2 regions of the Paraburkholderia sp. BGA-UO-ETr-F12 genome follow, and region 2 is predicted to be linked to the other one. Evidence: riboswitches for the same ligand, from Rfam matches in the RefSeq annotation. Region 2 holds a riboswitch; the other holds the start of a gene.
What was found. A riboswitch is a leader RNA that binds a small molecule or an ion and turns the genes downstream of it on or off. The one in region 2 is predicted to bind thiamine pyrophosphate.
Positions count from the first base shown of each region.

Region 1: another riboswitch for thiamine pyrophosphate. It lies ahead of AC57B6_RS07285 (FAD-dependent oxidoreductase); the one in region 2 lies ahead of thiC (phosphomethylpyrimidine synthase ThiC).

Region 1 covers NZ_JCAQOZ010000018.1:57,288-68,597, reverse strand. Annotated here, with positions in the region: gene AC57B6_RS07325 (MlaC/ttg2D family ABC transporter substrate-binding protein) at 1-469, opposite strand, end outside; gene AC57B6_RS07320 (MlaA family lipoprotein) at 584-1,588, opposite strand; gene mlaD (outer membrane lipid asymmetry maintenance protein MlaD) at 1,600-2,163, opposite strand; gene mlaE (lipid asymmetry maintenance ABC transporter permease subunit MlaE) at 2,255-3,022, opposite strand; gene AC57B6_RS07305 (ABC transporter ATP-binding protein) at 3,019-3,840, opposite strand; gene thiE (thiamine phosphate synthase) at 3,935-5,038, opposite strand; gene AC57B6_RS07295 (thiazole synthase) at 5,035-5,850, opposite strand; gene thiS (sulfur carrier protein ThiS) at 5,890-6,087, opposite strand; gene AC57B6_RS07285 (FAD-dependent oxidoreductase) at 6,171-7,301, opposite strand; TPP riboswitch at 7,532-7,655, opposite strand; gene AC57B6_RS07280 (ABC transporter ATP-binding protein/permease) at 7,998-9,749, shown strand; gene AC57B6_RS07275 (SDR family NAD(P)-dependent oxidoreductase) at 9,827-10,600, shown strand; gene AC57B6_RS07270 (hypothetical protein) at 10,845-11,306, shown strand.
Region 2 covers NZ_JCAQOZ010000053.1:14,350-25,659, forward strand. Annotated here, with positions in the region: gene AC57B6_RS23915 (L-lactate permease) at 1-180, opposite strand, end outside; gene AC57B6_RS23920 (hypothetical protein) at 443-955, opposite strand; gene AC57B6_RS23925 (YMGG-like glycine zipper-containing protein) at 1,220-1,432, opposite strand; gene thiC (phosphomethylpyrimidine synthase ThiC) at 1,710-3,641, opposite strand; TPP riboswitch at 3,823-3,941, opposite strand; gene AC57B6_RS23935 (GreA/GreB family elongation factor) at 4,096-4,506, opposite strand; gene AC57B6_RS23940 (DUF1223 domain-containing protein) at 5,036-5,878, shown strand; gene AC57B6_RS23945 (cytochrome b/b6 domain-containing protein) at 5,924-6,562, shown strand; gene AC57B6_RS23950 (molybdopterin-dependent oxidoreductase) at 6,606-7,409, shown strand; gene AC57B6_RS23955 (pentapeptide MXKDX repeat protein) at 7,531-7,764, shown strand; gene AC57B6_RS23960 (EamA family transporter) at 8,132-9,061, shown strand; gene AC57B6_RS23965 (oxidoreductase) at 9,179-11,278, opposite strand.

The DNA of each region.
Region 1 (11,310 bases), on a different contig from region 2:
TCTTGTACAGACGGTAGTCGAGTTCGATCGGCGAGCCGTTGTTCATCACGACCGAGCGAACCACCGTGTCGGTGTCGTCCGGATTCATGCGGAACGGCTTGTACTGGATCTGCTGATCGCGGACCTGGGCGAGCGCGCCCGAGTACGTGCGGATCAGCAGCATCTTGAACTGCTCGACCACCTGATTTTGCTGCTCCGGCGTGGCGGTGCGCCAGTTGCGGCCCATTGCCAGCTGCGTGGTGCGGCGGAAATCGGTGTACGGCAGGATTTTTTCGTTGACGAGCTGGGTGATGTGCGAAATGTCGCCTTGCTGGATCGACTTGTCGGCGCGCACGGCGTCGATCACTTGCTGTGTGACGGTCTTGATCAGGGCGTCAGGCGAACTGGAGTCGACCGTTTGTGCCGAGGCACCGGCACTGGCGAACGAAAACAGCGCAGCAAACAAAGGAAACAGGAAGAATTTTTTCATATCGAGCCTTGCTTTAAAAATAGTGCAACCGTTTGAGCCGACATTAACACGCGAGTTCAGCAGCAATCCATGCGCAAACTGCGAGAGTCGTTTCGAGGTGTTACGGCTGCACGATCAACGCAATTTGAATGACGGGAAGTTGAACCGCTGCGGCGGGACCAGTTGACCCGCCGGAATCTGCGTGGTTTCCGGACCGCCGTTCAGATCGAGCGGCGGCGTTGCCGCGCTGCCTGAAGCAGCTTCCGGCGCTGCTGCCGTGCCGGCTTGCGTCGGCGTTGCAGCCGCTGCACCCGAGGCGCCCGACGCGTTCGCGGCAGCACCCTGCGTGCCTGCCGGCGCCGCAGCCGCGCCGCCCTCCACGTCGTCATACTTCGGCAGCGGCGCTTCGTCGCCGTAGTTCGGCAGCGCCTGCGATTGCTTGCCGTCCGACAACAAATACTGGCGGCGTTGCAGATACGCGTTGCGCACGAACGAATACTTGTCCAGCGCGGCGCCTTCGAGCACGTCGCTCGCGCTCAACAGATTCGCACGCGTGTTGATCACATTCAGGCCGTACAACGCCCAGCTCAGCCCGTCCGGATGAATGTAGCTGAGCGGATTGACATAGTAATTACCGATCGAGCCGACCGCATCGCGCACCGTGCTCGGACCGAACAGCGGCAGCACGAGGTAGGGACCTGCCGGCACGCCATAGTGACCGAGCGTCAGGCCGAGGTCGTTGTCGTGCTTGGGCAGCTTGGCGAGCGTCGCCACGTCGAACAGCCCGCCGACGCCGAACACCGTATTGATCACGATCCGCATGATGTCTTCGACGCCATCGGTGATCTTCAACTGCAGCAGGTTGTTCGCCGCAATGTAGACGTCGCCGATATTCGAAAAGAAGTTGGTGACGCTGTCGCGCACCGGCTGCGGCGTGATGAAGACGTAGCCCTTGGCGACCGGCTTCAGCGCGTACTGGTCGAGCTTGTCGTTGACGGTGAAGATGGTGCGGTTCAGGCCCTCGAGCGGGTCGCCCTTGGTCGGGGTCGGCACGCTCGAGCAGCCGGCTAGCGTAGCGGCCGCCAGTGCGAACGTCGCTATCTGGACAGTGCGCACACCTCGTTTGCGTAGGGTCTGCATTTTTATTCTCCTTATTGACCGGCCGCGCCGGAGGCGGGCGGAGTCGATGCCGCCGGCGCGGGCACCGTGGCAGGGGCGGCCGCAGGCGCAGCCGAACCCGCGCCAGGCTTGGACGCACCCGAGTCCGCGGCCTTGCTGTACAGGAATTGTCCGATCAGGTTTTCCAGCACGATCGCCGACTGCGTCATCGAAATCGTGTCACCCGCCTTAAGCATCTCGCTATCGCCACCGGGTTCGAGCCCGATGTATTGCTCGCCGAGCAGACCCGAAGTCAGGATCTTCGCCGAGGTATCTTTCGGAAACGGATATTGCTTGTCGATGTCGATCGTGACGACAGCCTGATACGAATTGCTGTCAAAGCCGATCGAGTCGACCCGGCCGACCGTCACGCCCGCGCTCTTTACCGGTGCGCGCGCCTTCAGTCCGCCGATATTGTCGAATTTGAGCTTGACCGGGTACGTTGCCTGAAACGACAACGAGCTCATATTGCCTGCCTTCAGCGCGAGAAACAGCAACGCCACGAAACCCAACACCACGAACAGGCCGACCCAGAAGTCGAGAGCAGTCTTTTTCATCGTCATCCCAAAGTGAATCCGCCACGCTGCTGCCGCTTCGCTCACGCGCGAACCCGGGCGCGTTCGCTGAGCAGAAACGTGCAGCGCAGTCTTAGCTGAACATCAGTGCGGTCAACAGAAAATCGAGGCCGAGCACCGCGAGCGACGCGTACACGACCGTCTTGGTCGTGGCGCGCGACACGCCTTCCGGCGTCGGCTTGGCTTCGTAGCCCTGAAACAGCGCCACGAAGGTCACCGCGAGCCCGAACACCACGCTCTTGATGACCCCGGCGCCCACATCGCGCCAGACGTCGACACCGCCTTGCATCTGCGACCAGAACGCGCCGGCATCGACGCCGATCAGCAGCACGCCCACCACATAACCACCGAACACACCGACCGCGCTGAAAATCGCGGCCAGAATCGGCATGGCAATGATCCCCGCCCACAGCCGCGGCGCTACCACCACCTTCACCGGATCCACCGCCATCATTTCCATCGCGGTGAGTTGCTCGCCTGCCTTCATCAAACCGATCTCGGCCGTGAGCGACGTGCCGGCACGGCCCGCGAAAAGGAGCGCGGTGACCACCGGACCGAGCTCGCGCACCAGCGAAAGCGCGACCAGCAGCCCCAACGCCTGCTCGGAACCATAGCGGTTGAGCGTGTAATACCCTTGCAAGCCGAGCACGAAACCGACGAACAGCCCCGACACGGCGATGATCACCAGCGAATAATTACCCACGAAGTGGATCTGCTTCGTGACAAGGCGCGGCCGGCGCAATAGTGGGAAAAATTCGAACAGCAGCCGGAAGAAGAAACGCGTGGCATAGCCGGCCGTGCCCAAGCCGTCGATCACCGATCGACCCAAAGCACTGATCATGACTGACCTCCGCCAATGCCGAAGTCCGCCGCGAGCGGCGTCTGGCTGGGGTAGTGGAATTTGAATGGACCGTCCGGCGCGCCGTCGATGAACTGGCGCACCGTGGCGTCGGTCGACGCACGCAGCTCGGCCGGGGTGCCTTCGGCATGCACCCCGCCGTTGGCGAGGAAATAGACGTAATCGGCGATCGCGAACGATTCCGGGACGTCGTGCGTGACGAGAATCGAGGTTGCGCCAAGCGCCTGATTCAGCGCGCGAATCAGGTTCGCGGTGATGCCGAGCGAGATCGGATCGAGGCCGGCGAACGGTTCGTCGTACATCATCAGCTCGGGGTCGAGCGCAATCGCCCGGGCCAGCGCCACGCGCCGCGCCATGCCGCCCGAAATCTCCGACGGTGCGAGATCGCGCGCGCCGCGCAACCCAACCGCGTTGAGCTTCATCAATACGAGATCGCGGATCAGTTCTTCGGGGAGGTCGGTGTGCTCGCGCAGTGCGAACGCGACGTTCTCGAACACCGACATGTCGGTGAACAGTGCGCCGAACTGGAACAGCATGCCCATCTTGCGGCGCAGCGCGTAGAGACCGTCGCGCGTCTGCTGGCCGATGTCATGGCCTTGAAACAGGATCTGGCCGCGCTGCGCGCGCACCAGACCGCCGATCAGGCGCAGCACCGTGGTCTTGCCGCAACCCGAGCCGCCCATGACCGCGACGACCTGGCCACGCTTGAAGCGCAGATTCAGGTTCGACAGGACGAGCCGGTCGCCATAACCGAAGTCGACGTCACGCAGCTCGAGTAAGGTCTCGGGGGAGGAAGACACGAAACTGACAGTCCTTTTACACGGAAGGCCGAATTATAGGGCCATCATGCAAAAGCTGCCGTGAGGTGCCCCGTCCCTTTACTGACTTTGACGATTATTGCGTAAACGCATGTTGCAGCGCAGAAACCGCGGCAGCCGGATCGGCGGCCTCGGTCACGGCGCGCACAACCGCGGCGCAGCCTACACCCGTCGCCAGCACTTGGGGCAGCACCTGCAAATCGATCCCGCCGATCGCCACCAGCGGCACGACGCCGTCGAGCAGGCGCACATACCGCGCCAGACGCTTGAGCCCCTGCGGTGCGGTCGGCATGAACTTGGTCGTGGTCGGAAACACGGCGCCCAACGCAATATAGCTGGGCCGGAAATGCAGTGCTTTCAGAATCTCGTAGAAGCCGTGCGTCGACAGGCCAAGCCGGATGCCGGCGCCGGCAAGCGCCGACAAATCGGCCGTGTGCACGTCTTCCTGGCCCAGGTGGACGCCGTAAGCGCCCGCTTCCAGCGCGGCCAGCCAGTGATCGTTGATGAAAACCTGGGCATCGTGCTCGCGACCCGCAGCGACAGAACGAGCGATTTCGCGCTTCAGTTCGTCGGCGGGTTCGGCCGATTTGCGGCGCAACTGGATTGTCTTTACGCCGAGGGCCGCCACCCGTTCGACCCATTCCGCGGTCGGCAGTACCGGATACAGGCCAAGCCGGTCGGGACAACGCGCAAAAGCTTGCGCCGGCGCGGCCGGCAGGCCGGTCAGACGCGGGAAGCGGGCAATATCGGCCGGAAAGGCGTCGTCCGCACGGGTTTCGTCGCCGTCACGCCAGGCCAAAGCCAGCACCAGCGCGTCGTGCGGATCGAAACCGCAGTCCAGAAACGCCGCCAGCGCGGCTATCCAGTCTTCCGCCAGATGGCCTTCCAACCCGTATTTCTCGCCGCCCAGATGGAGCGTCGCCGCATTCTCGGCTGCGACGATCACGCCGGCGCCCTGCACCTGCCAGCGCGCCACCTGTTCGCCGTGCTGTTGCGCGTCGGCGACAACGATCAGGTCGCCGCCGTTCGGCTCGTCCGGCGCGGTCAGGCAAATGCGCCACGGCGCGTGCGTCGGCGGCCAGTCGCCCAGGCGGGCGCGGATCCGCTCGGCGGCTTCGGTGAGTTCATCGGCGGGCGGCCAGAAGAGGTCGCGGCCGGTCAAAGGCAAAGTTTGCGTCATGCAGCACTCCCGTCTTGATGCCAGAACGGCATGCCGACCACCGGCGTGCTCGCGTGCGCGCTTTCGCGCTCGGCCATCGGCCCCGCCAGAAAAGCCTGGCGGCCCGCTTCGACGCCCAGCGCAAAGGCGCGCGCCATCGCGTCAGGGTGCGTTGCCTGCGACACGGCGGTGTTCAGCAGCACGCCGTCGAAGCCCCACTCCATTACCTGCGCCGCGTGCGACGGCACGCCGAGGCCGGCGTCGACGATCAGCGGCACATCCGGCAGACGTTCGCGCAACACGCGCAGGCCGTACGGATTGATCACGCCCTTGCCGGTACCGATCGGCGCGCCCCACGGCATCAGCGCCTCGCAGCCCGCGTCGAGCAGACGGCGGCCGATCACCAGATCTTCGGTGCAGTACGGCAGCACCTTGAAACCGTCCTTGATCAACTGCGTCGCCGCTTCGATCAGGCCGACCGGATCGGGCTGCAACGTGTAGTCGTCGCCGATCAGTTCGAGCTTGATCCAGTCGGTCTCAAAGATTTCGCGCGCCATGTGCGCGGTGGTCACCGCCTCGCCGACCGTCAGGCAGCCGGCGGTATTGGGCAAAAGCGGCACGCCGTGGCGCTTGAGCAGGTCGAAAAAGCCGGCTTCGGCGCCGCCTTCGTTCATCTGCCGGCGCAAAGCAACGGTCACCATGCCGGGTCGCGCCGCGTCGATCGAATCGGACAGCGATTGCAGCGAGGGATAGCGCGAAGTGCCGAGCAGCACCCGACTCGCGAAGGTTTGGCCGTACAGCGTGAGCGCGTCGGCGGTTTGGGGGGCAGTCATTTGCATAATCCTGGTCTCCGGCAAGGCGTGGTGCGGCGCTTAGCCGCCAGCCACGGGTTGCACGACATCGAGCTTGTCGCCCGGCTGCAGCGCGCGCGCCGCATGCTGGGTGCGCGCGACGAAATCGCCGTTCAGTGCGACCGCGAACGGCGGACGCGCGCCGAACGCGGCGAGCGCATCGGCGACAGTCGCGCCTTCGGGCAGCGACAACGGCTTCTGATTGATATGAATGTCCATGGTGTTCGAATACGGTTCAGTCAATAGCGGGAGCGGCACGTGCTGGCTTGCCCGCGGTTATTTCATCCGCGGATGCGCAACGCTCATGCCGGTTCCCGCGCACAGTCCAGTTGAAACAGCTCGCTCCAGCGCGCAGCGCGTTGCCAGTCGGCGAAAGCTTCGGCGTCGCCAATGCGGCCATCGAGCAGCGCCGCGGCAAAGCGCACGGCTTCGTCGGCGACTTCGGGCACGATCATGTAGCCGTGCCGGTACAGGCCGTTCACGCGCAGCGTCTGCGCGCCGTCCCACAGCAAGGCCGGACGGTGGTCCGGCAAAGTCGGGCGGCACTGCGAATTCAATTCGAGGATGCGTGCCTCGCCGAAGCCGGGATGCACGGAGAACGCCGCGCTCAGCAACTCGAGCGCCGAGCGCACGCTGACCGGCGACATGTCCTCGCCTTCTACCTCGGTCGCGCCGATCACGTAGAGATCGTCCTGCTTCGGCGCGATATACAGCGGATAGCGCGGATGCAGCAATCGCACCGGCCGCGTCAACTTGATGCCGGGCGCATGCACACGGGCGACTTCGCCGCGGATGCCGCGCAGCGTGGGCAGCACCGGTTTCGCGCCCAAACCCCGGCAGTCGATCGTGACGCGCGCAGGCGGCAGCGCGTGATCGTCGACCGGCGTATTCCAGTGCGTATCGACACCGCGCTGCGCCAGACCCGCGGCAAGCGCGGCCAGCACCTGACGGTTATCCAGTTGACCTTCATGCGGCAGCAGCCAGCCCTGATTGAAGCGGCCCGCCAACGCGGGTTCGGCCGCACCGAGCTGGGCGCCGGCCAGCGTCACAAAGCCGCCGTCGAGCAATTCGGCAGGCGCGTTCGAGCGCACGCGGCGCTCGAACAACGGCGCTTCGGTCCGGTCGGCGTGATGCCAGACCACAAGCGTGCCATTGCGCTGGAAGAACACCGGTTCGGGCAATTCGGCCAGCACTTGCGGCCAGGTCTCGAGCGAACTTGCGCCGAGACGCGTGATCAGCAATTCGGCGCTGGCGGCTTCTGCCAGCGGCGCCAGCATGGCGGCGGCGACCCAGGCGGCGGCCTGCGAGCCGGCGGCGTCGCCGCGCTCGTAGAGCGCCACGCGATATCCTTCACCGGCAAGGCGCCATGCGACCAGACGCCCGCACAGCCCGCCGCCGAGCACCGCGAAATCAGGTTGAGCACGACGGTTCATCGCGCCCGCTCCGAGCCGCGACAGACGGCAACGCTCAAGCAGCACGGCGCATCGACGTAAGCGGCTGGAGCGCGGCGAGCAGTAAAACACATGTATGAAGAATAGGCGGTCATCGAGTCCTTTCTGTACGGCCCAAAAACGCACGTACCCAGGACGAAACCGGCGGGTGAGGCCGGCCGGGCAAAACGCGCGTCCCAATAGCTGACGCCGCCCGGCGGGGAATGGAAGACTGGCTGCTTCCGGAAACTTCCCGCGCCGGTATTACCCGGATCGGGTGCAAAGGGTCTCTCTCAGCCTAGCCGCCGCTGCATGAGAATCACGCAGCCTGTGGGCAAAGCACCCCTGTTTCGTCGAAGGTCATTAGACCATAAAAGGCGCAACGCCCGCAAACCGATGGCCCATGCAGGCGCGCGGCAGTTGATCCGGCACCATCTTTCGATCCGCCAATATGGCCGGAGCCGGCGCTCTGGCACAATGCCAGCACCGGATACTGCGGGGCCGCCTGGCCGCACGCGCGGCGTCGAGGCGCAGCCGCCGGGTGGAAATTAATTTTCGCTTAAGGGCCTCGCGCCAGAATCAGGCGCTCACCCGGGCGTGGGTTCGTCGAGCATGACGCCCGGGGCACGTACCGCAAACCGCCGTGGGGTCGGTCCGAAATGGGCCGGCCAGATGGGCCAGCACTTCATCAGGATGCTCATGACACCGAATACCGCTTCCAGCCCCGCGCTGCCGCCGGACGAAAAAGTCTCCGCCTGGAGCCTGATCAAACCTTACTGGGTTTCCGAAGAACGAAAAACGGCGTGGGGGCTGCTCGTCGCGATCATCGTGATGAATCTGCTCGTCGTGTGGATCAACGTGCGCCTGAATCGCTGGAGCGCCGACTTCTACAACGCGCTGCAGACCAAGAACGTGCACGACTTTCCGCACCTGCTGATGGTGTTCACCGGGCTCGCGTTCGGCTTCATCATCCTTGCCGTGTACGGCCGTTATCTGCGCCAGATGCTCGGCTTCCGCTGGCGCCAGTGGCTGACCACGCGTTATCTCAACGAATGGCTGCGCGACAGCGCCTTCTACCGGATCGAACGCGACCGGCTCGCCGACAACCCCGACCAGCGGATCAGCGACGACCTGCAATCGTTCGCCACCACCACGCTCTCGCTAACGCTCGACCTGCTCTCCACGGTCGTCACGCTGGTCTCGTTCATCACGATCCTGTGGTCGCTGGCCGGCGCGCTGACCATTTCGCTCGGCGGCATGCCAATACAGGTTCCCGGCTACATGGTGTGGGCCGCGGCGCTCTACGCCGTGGTGGGCTCGCTGATCATCCAGAAGGTCGGCCACCCGCTCGTGCCGATTAACTACCAGGCACAGAAAGTCGAGGCGGATTTCCGTTTCGGCCTGATCCGCCTTCGTGAGAACGCCGAACAGATCGCCTTCTATAACGGCATGGAAACGGAGAAGACGAACGCGCACACGCTGTTCGGCCGCATCCGCGACAACTGGTGGCAGGTGATGAAGTACACCAAGCGGCTCACCTTCGTGCTGAGCTTCTACGGTCAGATCGCGATCATCTTCCCGATCGTCGTCGCCGCGCCGCGCTACTTCGCAGGCGCTTTCTCATTCGGCGTGCTGATGCAGATCTCGCAAGCATTCGGCACCGTCAGCGATTCGTTTTCGTGGTTCATCAATAGTTACGGCACGCTCGTCGAGTGGCGCGCCACCGTGAACCGGTTGCGCGAATTCAAGCGAATCGTACATGCGCCGCGTCTGAAGGAGTCCGTGTCGCCGGCCACCGCGCATGGCGGCATCAACCTGCATTTCGTCGATGAAGACCGGCTTTCCACCGACGGCCTCCAGCTTGCGCTGCCGAACGGCAACCCGCTGTCGCGCATCCGCGATATCGCGATCACACCGGGCTCGCGCTGGCTGGTGCGGGGTCCGTCCGGCTCCGGCAAGAGCACGCTGATGCGCGCGCTCGCCGGCTTGTGGCCGTTCGGCGACGGTTCGATCGACGCACCGGTCAACGCGCGCATGATGTTCATCCCGCAGGTCAGCTACATGCCGATCGGCACGCTGAAGGCAGCACTCACCTATCCTTCTCCCGCGGACACCTACACCGACGAAGAATGCCGTGAAGCGCTCGTCACCTGCCATCTTTCGGAATACGCCGAGCGCCTGCAGGAATCGGGGCACTGGACGCGCATCCTCTCGCCAGGCGAACAGCAACGTCTCGCCGGCGCTCGCGTGCTGCTGCACAAGCCGGACTATCTGTTCCTCGACGAAGCGACCAGCGCGCTCGATGCGGAAAACGAAGCGCGTCTCTATCACCTGTTCACCGAGCGGCTGCCGAAGGCGGCGATCGTCAGTGTCGCGCATCGCGAATCGCTGGCGGCGTTCCATGGCGACACGCTCGACGTCGAGCGTTCGGGCGAACCGATCGCCGCATAAACAGCACAAGCAGCATCACCAGCCTGCACAGCGAGAGCGACATGAGCCGAGCCGACGACGCGAACAGCACGACTGACATGAGCGACTCCGGCTTCGATCGGGTCGTCCTGATCACCGGCGCGGGCTCCGGCATCGGCGCGGCATTGGCACGGCGCATCGCCGCACCGCGCACCGCGCTGATGCTGCACGCACGCGGGGCCGACGACGAAGCGCGCCGGCGTCTCGCGCAGGTCGCCGCCGATTGCAGCGCGAACGGCGCACACTGCGCGACGGTATGCGCCGATCTGGCTGAACGCGGCGCCCCCGAGCACGTGATTCATCAAACGCTCGCGCAGTTCGGCGCGCTGGACCAACTGGTCGCGAATGCCGGCCACGCGCAACGGCAAACGCTCAACGCACTCGACACGGATGCGTTCAACGCCGCCTTCGCCGCAATGCCGGGCGCCTTCGCCGCGCTCGTCAAGCGAGCCACGCCGGCACTGGCGACCTCGGAGCGAGGCCGCGTGGTCGCGCTCAGTTCGTTCGTCGCGCATCGCTATCGCGTCGATGCGCCATTCGCCGCTACGGCGGCCGCGAAAGCCGCACTCGAATCGCTGGCCAAAACCGCCGCCGCCGAACTGGCGGCGCATGGCGTGACCGTCAATTGCGTCGCGCCCGGCTACACCCGTAAAGATCGCGGTCCAAGTGCCGATAATGCATCGGTGTGGACTCGCGCCGCCGAGGCAACGCCGCTTGGCCACGTCGCCGAACCGGCGGATATCGCGGCGTTGATCGCCTTCCTGCTCTCCGACGAAGCGCGCCACATCACCGGCCAGGTGATTCATATCGACGGCGGCCTCACGCTCGGCTAAGCGGCACGCCGCTCGTCAGCGCGGCAAGGCCGCACGCCTATTTGCGAGACCTTGCTGCGAGACCTTGCGCGCAATCGACCCACACATCGCAACATCCTGAAACACGCGAGAAGAGTTCGAAAGCACTCGCGAAGCGGGCAAGCTGTTCCCCGCTTTGAAAAGCCCCTGCTGCAGCGACGATAGTCGTGCGGGCCGTACCCTCTCCGGTCCGCCACGCCACTCACTGCTACCGGACTCTCCGCACATGTCATTCGATCGCCGCTCTCATCCTTCGACCCAGCGCGCAGCGCTCGCTCTTGGCGCAGCCCTGCTGCTCGCGAGCGCCACGCATGCGGCGCTTGCCGCCCAGCCCGCCGAACCCGCGGACGTTTGCCCCGCGCTCAAACATATCGTCAGTGCTGCCGACTTCAAGCAGTTGCATTCGCAACCCGCCGCGCAACTGCCAGGTGTCTCGGCTGCGGACGACTGCCGCGCCAACGCGCACGCCTACGATTGCCACTGGCGCGCGCACTGGCAAGCCGACGGCGTGGTCAACGATCCGCTCGAGGAGTTCGGCGCCGATATCGCCGCCTGTTTTCCGAACGTCGTGCACGACGTCAACACGCCGACGCGTCAGCATTTCATCGTGACCACCGATGACCGGCGCGTGAGCGTCACGGCCAGCGTGCAAGGGCAAAACGAACTACGCCTGCGCGTCACGCGCTGAGCGT
Region 2 (11,310 bases):
CGGGAACTGCCAGACGAAGATCGCCACGATCAATCCGACGATCAAACCCGCGAGCGACGCCTGCCAGGCCGGCCGACGGGCCCAGCCGAGCAACAGCAACACGACGATGATCGGCAAGGCCGCGACGAGGAACGACAGCAATAGCGAATTGCCGACTGGAGTGAGTAGTTGGTGAAACATCACGTCTCCTTCGTTGTTGTTCGAAATCGACGCGGACTACGCATTGCGGGGCGCGTCGCTCTGGCAGGACGGATGGGCGCCGGCGGCGCATACAGGACGCGCCGGGTCGCTTATTTAAACAAGTACTGCGTGTGGCTTTCCCAAGCATAGAGCCCGGTTGGGAAGCGTCAAGAAGGGTAAGTACGGGCGAACGAGAGACGGCCGCGCCGGGGGCCTGTGAGCGGGGATTGTTGCGGCGCGACGAACGCGAGACGGGGGAGCTTCAGTGCCAGTGGCCGTGTCCGCCGCCCCAATAGCCATGGCCGCCGCCCCAGTAGCCGCCAAAGCCTACGCCGATCGAGACCGACGGACCGTACCAGCCGGGGTAGCCGTAATAAGCGGGATACACCGGCGGCGGATAGTAGGCGGGATAGGCGGGGTAGGCCGGAGCCACGTAGACGGGCGGGGCGGCAGCAACGGTATAAGCCGGCGGCGGATTTTGCTGCGCGTTTTGCGCCTGCTGGGCTTGCTGCTGCGCCGACGATTGCTGCGTCAGTTGTGCCGCCTGTGGATCAGGCGGGCCGACCTGCACGTCCTGTTGCGCTGTAGTGGCGGGGACCGTGGCGTAATACGGATAGTAGCCACCCGGATAGTAACCGTATGGGTAGTAGCAGCCGGACAGCGTCAGCACGCTGACTGCTGCGCTGAGCGCGAGCCTGGTGTGTGAAATACGGGAGAAACGGCGCGGCAGTGGCTGGCCGATCATGCCAGGCGTGGTGATGTTGCGGGACTTCATGACGCGCTCCTGTTGCAAACCGACGCCGCCATGCGGGGCGTATTGCCTTGAGCTTACGCCCCCGTCGCGTTCGCAGGATTGCAAAACCGTAACGGCTTATTTCACGTCGTTGCAAAAACGTTGTTCGGCGCAACCGGCATGGCGCCCGTCGCCTTTACGATGTGCCGCGCCCGCCGGTTCGTTGCTGCGTGCAGCTTCGTTCTTCATGATGGGCTGAAACAGTTGGCCCCGTGCGCCGTCGTATCGAGAACGCCTCCTTACCGCTTATTTGCCGACCTGATTACCGATGATACCGCCTGCCGCCGCACCACCCAGCGTCGACAGTGCATTGCCGCCGATCAGACCGCCTGCGGCGCCGCCGACACCAGCGCCGATCACCGTATCGCGTTGCCGGGTCGTCATGTTGTCACACGCGGAAAGACTTGCGACAACAGCGACGATCGTCGCGAGCGCACCGAGTTGACGAATCGATTTCATGATGCTGACTCCGTTCATTGTGTCTGGAAGGGGTTGCCTGTAAATGGACTGATCATGCCGTCCTTACACTTGATCTTATCGCCGCAATCCGTATCCAGATGTGTGAGCTTGTCAGTGGATTGTCGGTTTCGTAATCAAATGTTTCCCTTTTGTCAGCATGCGGCGTGCCCGCCGCGCAGAAACGCAAAAGCCCGCCAGTGGCGGGCTTCGGTGCTGCAGTGCGGTGCTGCGGAAGGTCTGGATGGCGGGCGCATGCTAACGCGCCCACGATCCCACCTTACTGCCGCTGATAGATCTCAGCACCCTTCTTCATGAACTCGATCGACTTCACTTCCATGCCTTTCTTCAGCGCGTCGTCGTCGGAGAGGCCTTGTTGCGCGGCGAACTCGCGTACGTCCTGCGTAATCTTCATCGAGCAGAAGTGCGGGCCGCACATCGAACAGAAGTGCGCGACCTTGGCCGAATCCTTCGGCAGCGTTTCGTCGTGGAATTCGCGCGCCTTGTCCGGGTCGAGGCCGAGATTGAACTGATCTTCCCAGCGGAATTCGAAACGCGCCTTCGACAACGCATTGTCACGCACCTGCGCGCCGGGATGGCCCTTCGCCAGATCGGCGGCGTGCGCAGCAAGCTTGTACGTGATGATGCCGGTCTTGACGTCGTCCTTGTTCGGCAACCCAAGGTGCTCCTTCGGCGTGACGTAGCAGAGCATCGCCGTGCCGAACCAGCCGATCATCGCTGCACCAATGCCCGACGTGATGTGGTCGTAGCCCGGTGCGATGTCCGTGGTCAACGGTCCCAGCGTGTAGAACGGTGCTTCGTCACACCATTCCAGTTGCAGGTCCATGTTTTCCTTGATCAACTGCATCGGCACGTGGCCCGGGCCTTCGATCATCGTTTGCACGTCGTGCTTCCACGCGATCTGCGTGAGTTCGCCGAGCGTCTTCAGTTCGCCGAGCTGCGCTTCGTCGTTGGCGTCGTAGATCGAGCCGGGACGCAGGCCGTCGCCGAGCGAGAAGGCCACGTCATACGCCTTCATGATTTCGCAGATGTCTTCGAAGTGCTCGTACAGGAAGCTTTCCTTATGGTGCGCGAGGCACCACTTCGCCATGATCGAGCCGCCGCGCGAGACGATGCCCGTCATGCGCTTCGCCGTGAGCGGCACGTATTGCAGACGCACGCCCGCGTGAATCGTGAAGTAATCGACGCCTTGTTCGGCCTGTTCGATCAGCGTGTCGCGGAAGATTTCCCACGTCAGGTCTTCGGCCTTGCCGTTGACCTTTTCGAGCGCCTGATAGATCGGCACCGTGCCGATCGGCACCGGGCTATTGCGGATGATCCACTCGCGCGTTTCGTGAATGTGCTTGCCGGTGGACAGATCCATCACCGTGTCGCCGCCCCAGCGGATCGCCCACGTCATCTTGTCGACTTCTTCGCCGATCGAGGAGGTCACCGCCGAGTTGCCGATGTTCGCATTCACCTTCACGAGGAAGTTGCGGCCGATGATCATCGGCTCGCTTTCCGGGTGGTTGATGTTGTTCGGGATGATCGCGCGGCCGCGGGCGACTTCCTCGCGCACGAATTCCGCGGTGATTTCCTTCAGGCCGTCGGGACCGAATGCGCTCGCACCGAACGCCTGGCCCGGATGCTGGCGGCCCATCATCGCGGCGAGTTTTTCGCCGTTCGGACCGCTTGTTTTCAGGCTTTCCAGATACGCGGCGCGTTGCTGGTTCTCGCGAATCGCGATGTATTCCATTTCCGGCGTGATGATGCCTTTGCGCGCGTAGTGCATCTGCGAGACGTTCTTGCCGGCGATTGCGCGGCGCGGCGTGCGGTGCAGGCCCTTGAAGCGCAGATCGGCAGTAGCGGTATCGGCGGCGCGCTCGCGGCTGAAGTCGCTCGACAGGCCCGTAAGCGCTTCCGTGTCGCCGCGCTCTTCGATCCACGCCTGACGCAGCGCGGGCAGGCCGGCGCGAATGTCGATCCTGGCTTCCGGATCGGAGTAGGGGCCCGACGTATCGTAGACGTAGACCGGCGGGTTCTTCTCGCCGCCAAAGCTATCCGGCGTATCCGCCTGGGAAATCTCGCGCATCGGCACGCGAATGTCGGGCCGCGAGCCGGTCACGTAGACCTTGCGCGAATTCGGCAGCGGGGCGACAGCGGCGGCGTCGACGTGGGCGTCGGCGGAAAGAAACTTCGGATTGGCGTTCATGCGTATCTCCTCTGTCGACCAGAATCGGCGCGTTATCGCCTTACTCCGGTCCCAAGCAACTTGTTGCGGTCAACGAGAGTTGGCGCTTTGGCGCCGACCCCCGGTTTCCCAGGTGTGGGGCGGCTAAGCAGGAGACGAGATGGAAGTTGTCGGATTCGCGAGAGATGAAACGGTAGACCAGCTGCGAAATCCGTACGCTTCCCTGCGCTGGCATTATCCAGATCAGGTTCAAAGGGTATTTCTCACCCACGCAACACGGACCTCCAACCTCCGTGCGACGCAGGACCCCCGCGTTAGCAGCGCACACGATACACCGCCCGGGCGTTGCTTGGCAACCCGTCTTGAAAAAGTCAGATAGCGGAGATAACACCGGTCAGCCGCGCTCTATTCTTATGGTGAAAGGGCTGCCGGGAATGATGCGGCGCAGCAGTTCTGCGTCGCGAATGCGTGTTGCCTAGAGCGTGAAGTCGTCAGCGGCTTCGGGCTGGAACAGGATTTTTTCGAGCTTCAGCACTTTCTCCGTGCCGCTCGGCGGCGTGAAGCGGATGCGTTCGCCGCGCTTGGCGCCGAGCAGTGCAAGGCCGACCGGCGAGAACACGTTCAGGCGGCCTTGAGCGAAATCCGCGTCGGGCGGATAGACCACGGTCCAGGTCATCTGCTCGCCGCTGGTTTCGTCCACCAGCGTGGCTTGCGAATTCATCGTCACGACGTTCGCGGGAATGTCGCGCGATTCGACGATCACGGCGCGCTCGAGCACGTCGTCGAGCATGTCTTGCAATTTGGCTTCGGCGCCGGGCGCGGCCGCATGCTTTTCAAGACGGGCGACGTCGAGCTCGGTGAGATAACAGGTTTTCGTCTTTTTCATGACGGGTTCTCCAATTCGATCTGCATGTAAAGGGACTGCGTGCGGATGAGATCAGCCCGGAGCCCGACAACGCGGCTCCGGTAATGGAGGGAGCTGCGTCAGATCGGGCGCCGGGCGGCGAGAAGCGGGAGCGTTCGGGATGGCTGGCCGGCCTGGGGCGTCGCGATGTCCGCGCGCGCGCAGCCGGTTGCGCGGCGGGGGCGCAAACGGGTGAGAGCACGGGAGAACGGAAAACGCATTGGGGTTGCCGGCGGATAACAAAGGGGTTGGGGTAGGGCGCGCCGCAAAGAAAGCTTGATCGACGCGACCGAAAGGTGAATGCTAGCACGGGCCGCCATGTCTCTTTAAGCGCCGCCCGCAGAGGCCGTGCGGGCAAGGCGCGGCATGGCCGAACCGCATGGATCTGTTCGAGGACAGCATGAAATGGCCGGCACCGCGGGCGGCTACCCGAACTAAAATAAATATCAGAACTGGCTGTCATAAGTGGTCTCATCGTTCGACAAACGTGCAGATCCTGATGGAGCACGCCATGCGAACCGTACGAACCCGCCACGCCACCCGGCATGCCGGCCGCGATATCAACCGCGCAATCGCGCTGGCCGTCGCGCTGACGACCCTCGTTGCCAGCGGTCTGGCAACCGCAGCCGGTGCCGTATGCGCGTCGCACAGCCCGTCGCACCGCGTGGCGCTTGTCGAGCTTTACAGCAGCGAGGGCTGCAACAGCTGCCCGCCGGCCGACAACTGGTTGAGCCAATGGAAAAACAGCGGTGCGACCCAAAGCATCGTGCCGTTGGCTTTACACGTGGACTACTGGAACAGCCTCGGCTGGACCGACCGCTTTTCGCAGCATCGCTTCACCGAACGTCAGCAAACCCTGACCGATCTCGCCAGCGGCCACACGATCTATACGCCCGAGGTCTTCGTATCGGGCCGTGAATTGCGCGGCTGGTCGCAACGCGGCAGTTTTCAGAGCCGCATCGAACAGCTTGTTGCCGAACCGGCCCAGGCGAATGTCGCGCTCGAACTGAAACCGCAGGCGAAGGGCGCGTTCAATGTCGACGCCCAATTCACCAGCAAGGCGGCCGACGCCGGCGGCACATTGAATGCCTACGTCGCGCTCTATCAGAACGCGTTGAACTCGCAGGTCAAAGCCGGGGAAAACAACGGCGCCACGCTGCATCACGAACGCGTCGTGCGGCAATGGATCGGCCCCGTGCCACTGGTTGCCGGTCACGCGCAAATCCACCGCGATCTCCACATCGACGATGCCGACGCCAACGCGCCCGCCGACACCTTCGGCGTTGTCGCTTTCGTCGAAAACGCCGCGACCGGCGATGTGTTGCAGGTCGGCGAACTGGCTGCCTGCCACTGATCGCGCGACAGCCTCGCAGCGCTTCTCATTTCATCGGAGATTCTCATGGCAACGCCTCATGCTCTTAGCGACACCGCTCCGCCCGCGACGCCGAAGAGCGGCGCGATTCACCCGGTGTGGGTGCGCGTTACGCATTGGCTCAACGCACTCGCGGCCATCCTGATGATGCTGTCCGGCTGGCGCATCTATGACGCGTCGCCGATCTTCAAAAGCTTCACGTTTCCCACGGCGCTCACGCTCGGCGGCTGGCTCGGCGGCGCGCTGCAATGGCACTTCGCGGCGATGTGGCTGCTGGTTTTCAACGGCCTGCTGTATCTCGCGCTGAACCTGGTCAGCGGGCGATTCGTGCGCAAGTTCCTGCCGGTTTCGCCCCGTGCCGTGCTGCACGATTTCGTCGCCGCACTGACCGGCAAGCTCTCGCACGCCGATCTGCGCGTCTACAACGCGGTGCAGAAACTGGCCTATCTGTTCGTCGTCTGCGATCTGATCGTGCTGGTGCTCTCCGGTCTTGCGATCTGGAAGTCGGTGCAGTTTCCGCTGCTGCGCGAATTGATGGGCGGTTACGACAACGCACGCATCGTCCACTTCTGCGCCATGTCGTTGATGGCTGCGTTCATCGCCGTGCATCTGGTGATGGTGGCGCTCGTGCCGCGTTCGCTGCTGGCGATGCTGCGCGGACGCTAAGCGGTCAATCCACGGATACGCAAAGCTCTAAGGATATCGAATCATGTTCAAATCTGAATCCAGTGCCGATCGAAAGCCCGCTTCGATGCCCGACGACAAGCTCGACCGCGAGTCGATCCTGATCGACGCCCGGCGCGAACTCGCGATGCCGTCGCGGCGCCTGTTCGGCAAGCGGCTTCTGACGCTCGGCGGCCTGTCGATGCTGACGGGCTGCTCGCTGACCGACAACGATTCGGTCAACGCATTCCTCACGGCCGTGTCGCGTCTGAACGACCGCGCGCAGGCCGCGCTGTTCGATCCGAAGCAACTTGCGCCGACCTACACCGAAGCGCAGATCACGCGGCCGTTTCCGTTCAACGCGTTCTACGGTATCGAGGACGTGCCCGACGTCGACGCCTCCGACTACAAGCTGAAAATCAGTGGCCTCGTGACCGGTCAGCGTGTCTGGACTTTGCCTGAGTTGTACGCGCTGCCGCATGCCGAGCAGATCACGCGGCATATCTGCGTGGAAGGGTGGAGCGCGATCGGCCGCTGGGGCGGCACGCCGTTTGCCGATTTTCTGCGGCGCATCGGCGCGGACACGAGCGCGAAGTACGTGGGCTTCAAATGTGCCGACGACTACTACGAAAGCATCGACATGCCGACCGCGCTGCATCCGCAAACGCTGCTCACCTTCTCGTATGACGGCGAGCGTCTGCCCGCGAAATACGGCTTCCCGATGAAGCTGCGCATGCCGACCAAGCTCGGCTACAAGAATCCGAAGCACATCGTCGAGATGTTCGTCACCAACACGTACCCTGGCGGCTATTGGGTCGACCAAGGCTACAACTGGTTCGGAGGCTCCTGACGCGCGGGTCGGCGCGTGCCGGTCCGCACGCGCGACCCCGGGCGGCAGAAGCTTCGGAAGTACCCCGGTGCCCGCTGGACGCCGGCTTAGATTCACCATCCATAACGAAACGGAGTTTCCCATGAAAAAGTTCGCAATCGCAGCAATGGCCGTCGCCCTCCTGACCAGCGGCGGCGCCGCGTTCGCTCAGGCAAGCGGCGCGATGTCCAACGACGCCATGTCCAAGGACACCATGTCGAAAGATTCGATGTCCAAAGACCACATGAAGAAGAACACGATGAAGCACGACAAGATGAAAAAGAGCGGCGACGCGATGGGCATGAAGCACGAGGCATCGGGCGCGATGGCCAACTGAGTGTTGCCGACGATGCCGGTCACATAGTTCGGGCGCCGGTTTCACACTCAAAACGAAAGCCGGGGATGCGTCCCCGGCTTTTCTGTTGCAAGTACGCAAAAAAGTTACGATTCTTTCAAGCGGTGCGGTGGGCGCTTACTGCATAATGCGGCGTCGCGCCCGTTATTTGGCGCGTGTTAGCCGCGGATCGACTCCTTTCGACCGCCGCGGCGTTGTGGCCCCATTGGCCATCTATCGTCTTTCCGTTCCACCGACATGTCCGCCAGCCTCGCCCGTCAGACCGCATCGCCGATGCGGTGTCCGCCATCCCGCCACCGGGTCTTCAGCGGGGGCGCAGCACCTCGAGCGGCATGGGCGGATTGAACGCATGTCGCCGCAACTCCCTAGCCGTTTTCCGCGTGGTTTTCCGATCCGTTTGCCGCAGTCCCGCAACGGACAGATCGCGCTCGCGCTCGCCGTCGTTTATCTCGTGTGGGGTTCGACCTATCTCGCCGTGCACGTCGCCCTTGGTTCATTTCCGCCGTTGCTGCTCTCGGGGCTGCGCAATCTGTTTGCCGGGGTAGGGCTCTTCATTTTCGCGGTGCGCCGCAATCCGGTTTGGCCGAGCGCCGCTGAAATCCGCAATGCCGGCCTGGTCGGCACGATGCTGGTCGGTTTGTCGAGCGGCATGCTCGCCTACGGCATGCGCACCGTCGGCACCGGCACCGCGGCCGTGATGGTCGCGACGGTGCCGCTGTTCGCGACCGTGATCGCGGCGGTGGCGGGGCGCAAGATCGGCCGGGGCGAGTGGTTCGCGGTCGGCCTCGGGCTGGTGGGCATCGCGATCCTGAGTCACGGCGATAGCGCGCCGGGATCGGCGGGCGGCAGCCTCGCGATCCTGTGCGGCGCGCTGTTCTGGGCCGGCGGCGCGCACCTGGCCGGCCGGCTGAAACTGCCCTCGGACCTGTTTCTATCGACGTCGCTGCAGATCGGTCTCGGCGGCGCGATGTCGACGATGGTCGCCTGGGTGTCCGGCGAGCGGATGATGGAAGTGCATTTTCTGCCGGTGCTGGCCTTCGTCTACCTGATGCTGATCGGCACGATGGCCGCCTACGTCGCGTACGGTTTCCTGATCCGGCATACGAGTCCGATCATCGCCAGTAGCTGCATGTACGTGAACCCGGTGGTCGCCGTGGCGCTCGGCGCGTTGTTGCTCGGCGAACCGGTCACGCACTCGACGGTCATCGCGACAATCGTGATTCTGGCTAGCGTGGGGTTGTCTTTCTGGTTCGATTACCGGAAGAAGGGGCTTGCCTGAAGACAGACGGCGGGCTGTTCAGGTAGCCCGCCGCCTGTGCGCCTATGTTCAGTCTCGGCGCGCTTCGCAGCATCGGAACGCGTCGACCCTCGTCGCGTTCCACCGCGTTTCCTCGCTTCAGAGCGACGCCGCCACTTCCGCGCCTTCGCGAATCGCGCGTTTCGCGTCCAGTTCGGTTGCCACCTTTGCGCCGCCGATCACGTGATAGCGCGCAGCGTTCGCGTCATTCGAAGCTTTAACGCCGGCTCCGCTGTTGACCCCATTCGAGCCGCTTGATCCACTCGCCGTTTGAGCGGCAGTTTCCGGCACCAGCTCCCGCAAGGATTCCTGCCCCGCGCACACCACGATCGTGTCAACTTCGAGCCATTCTTCGACACCCTCGCGCGCGATCTTCAAGCCGCGTTCGCTGATTTCCAGATACGACACCCCGCCGAGCATCTTCACGCCGTTTCTTGCCAGCGTCGCGCGATGTACCCAGCCCGAGGTTTTGCCGAGCCCCATACCGAGCTTGCCCGGCTTGCGCTGCAGCAGCCAGATTTCGCGGACCGGCTGCGCGGGCGCCGGCGCTTTCAAGCCGCCGCGTTCCTGCACCGTGAGATCGACACCCCATTCGTCGAGCCAGGTATCGCGCGGCATCGGCAGAGGGTCGCCGGCGCGATGCAGCAAAAATTCGCTGACGTCGAAGCCGATCCCGCCCGCACCGATCACCGCGACACGCCGTCCCACCGGCGCGCCGCGCAATACGTCCACATAAGACAGCACGTTAGCGCCGTCGATGCCGGCAATCGCCGGGCTACGCGGCACGATGCCCGTGGCGACGATCACGTCGTCGTAGCCGCCTGCGGCAAGCAGCGCCGGATCGACGCGTGTTTCGAGCCGCACGTCGACGCGGTGCCGCTGTAACTGGCTCTGAAAATAGCGGATCGTCTCGCTGAACTCTTCCTTGCCGGGCACGCGCATCGCCAGATTGAACTGGCCGCCGATGGTAGCGCTCGCATCGAACAACGTCACGCGATGGCCGCGCGAAGCCGCAACAGTCGCGGCGGAAAGTCCCGCCGGCCCGGCGCCGACCACCGCAACCGAACGCGCTGCCTGCGGGCTCGAGACCGGCCGGTAGATCAGCTCGGTCTCGCGTCCCGCGCGGGGATTTACGAGGCAAGTCGCGCGCTGGTTCTTGAACGTGTGGTCGAGGCAGGCCTGATTACAGGCGATACAGGTGTTGATTTCGTGCGCGCGTCCCTCGGCGGCCTTCACTACGAATTCGGGATCGGCGAGCAGGGGCCTTGCCATCGACACCAGATCGCCCGCCCCCTCGGCGAGCAGTGCCTCGGCGACTTCGGGCGTATTGATGCGGTTCGATACGATGACCGGCACTTTGACCGCAGCCTTCAGGCGCGCGCTCAGCGCGGCGAACGCGGCACGCGGCACCGAGGTCACGATGGTCGGCACCCGCGCTTCATGCCAGCCGATGCCCGTGTTGAACATCGTCACGCCGGCGGCTTCGAGCGCCTGGGCGACCTGCACGGTTTCTTCCCAGGTGTTGCCGCCTTCGACCAGATCGATCAGCGAAAGCCGGTACACCACGATAAAACGTTCGCCGCATGCCGCGCGTACGCGCTCGACGATCTCGCGCGCGAGCCGCATACGGTTCTCGATGCTGCCGCCGTAGCGGTCGGCGCGCCGGTTCGTACGTGGACACAGGAACTGGTTGAGCAGATAGCCCTCGCTGCCCATGACCTCGATGCCGTCGTAACCGGCGCGCTGGGCAAGGCGCGCGCAGCGGGCATAGTCGCGCACGGTCCGGGCGATACCGGCTTCGGTCAGCGCGCGCGGTTTGAACTTCGAGATCGGCGATTTGAGAGCGGATGCGGACACGACGAACGGCTGGTACCCATAGCGTCCCGCATGCAGGATCTGCAATGCGATCTTGCCGTTTTCGGCATGCACGGCCTCGGTCAGCAAGCGGTGATTGCGCAAATCGAACACCGAATTCAGCGTGCCGCCGAAGGGCAGCAGCCAGCCCTGCCGGTTCGGCGAGATTCCGCCCGTAATGATCAGACCGACTCCACCCTTCGCACGCTCGCGGAAATAGGCCGCCAGCTTCGGGTAATTCCAGAAACGGTCCTCCATGCCGGTGTGCATCGAACCCATCACCACGCGGTTGCGCAAACGGGTGAAGCCGAGGTCGAGCTCGGCGAGTAAGTGTTGGTAAGACATGCAGGGACCGTGTAAGTATGGGTTGTGCGCGA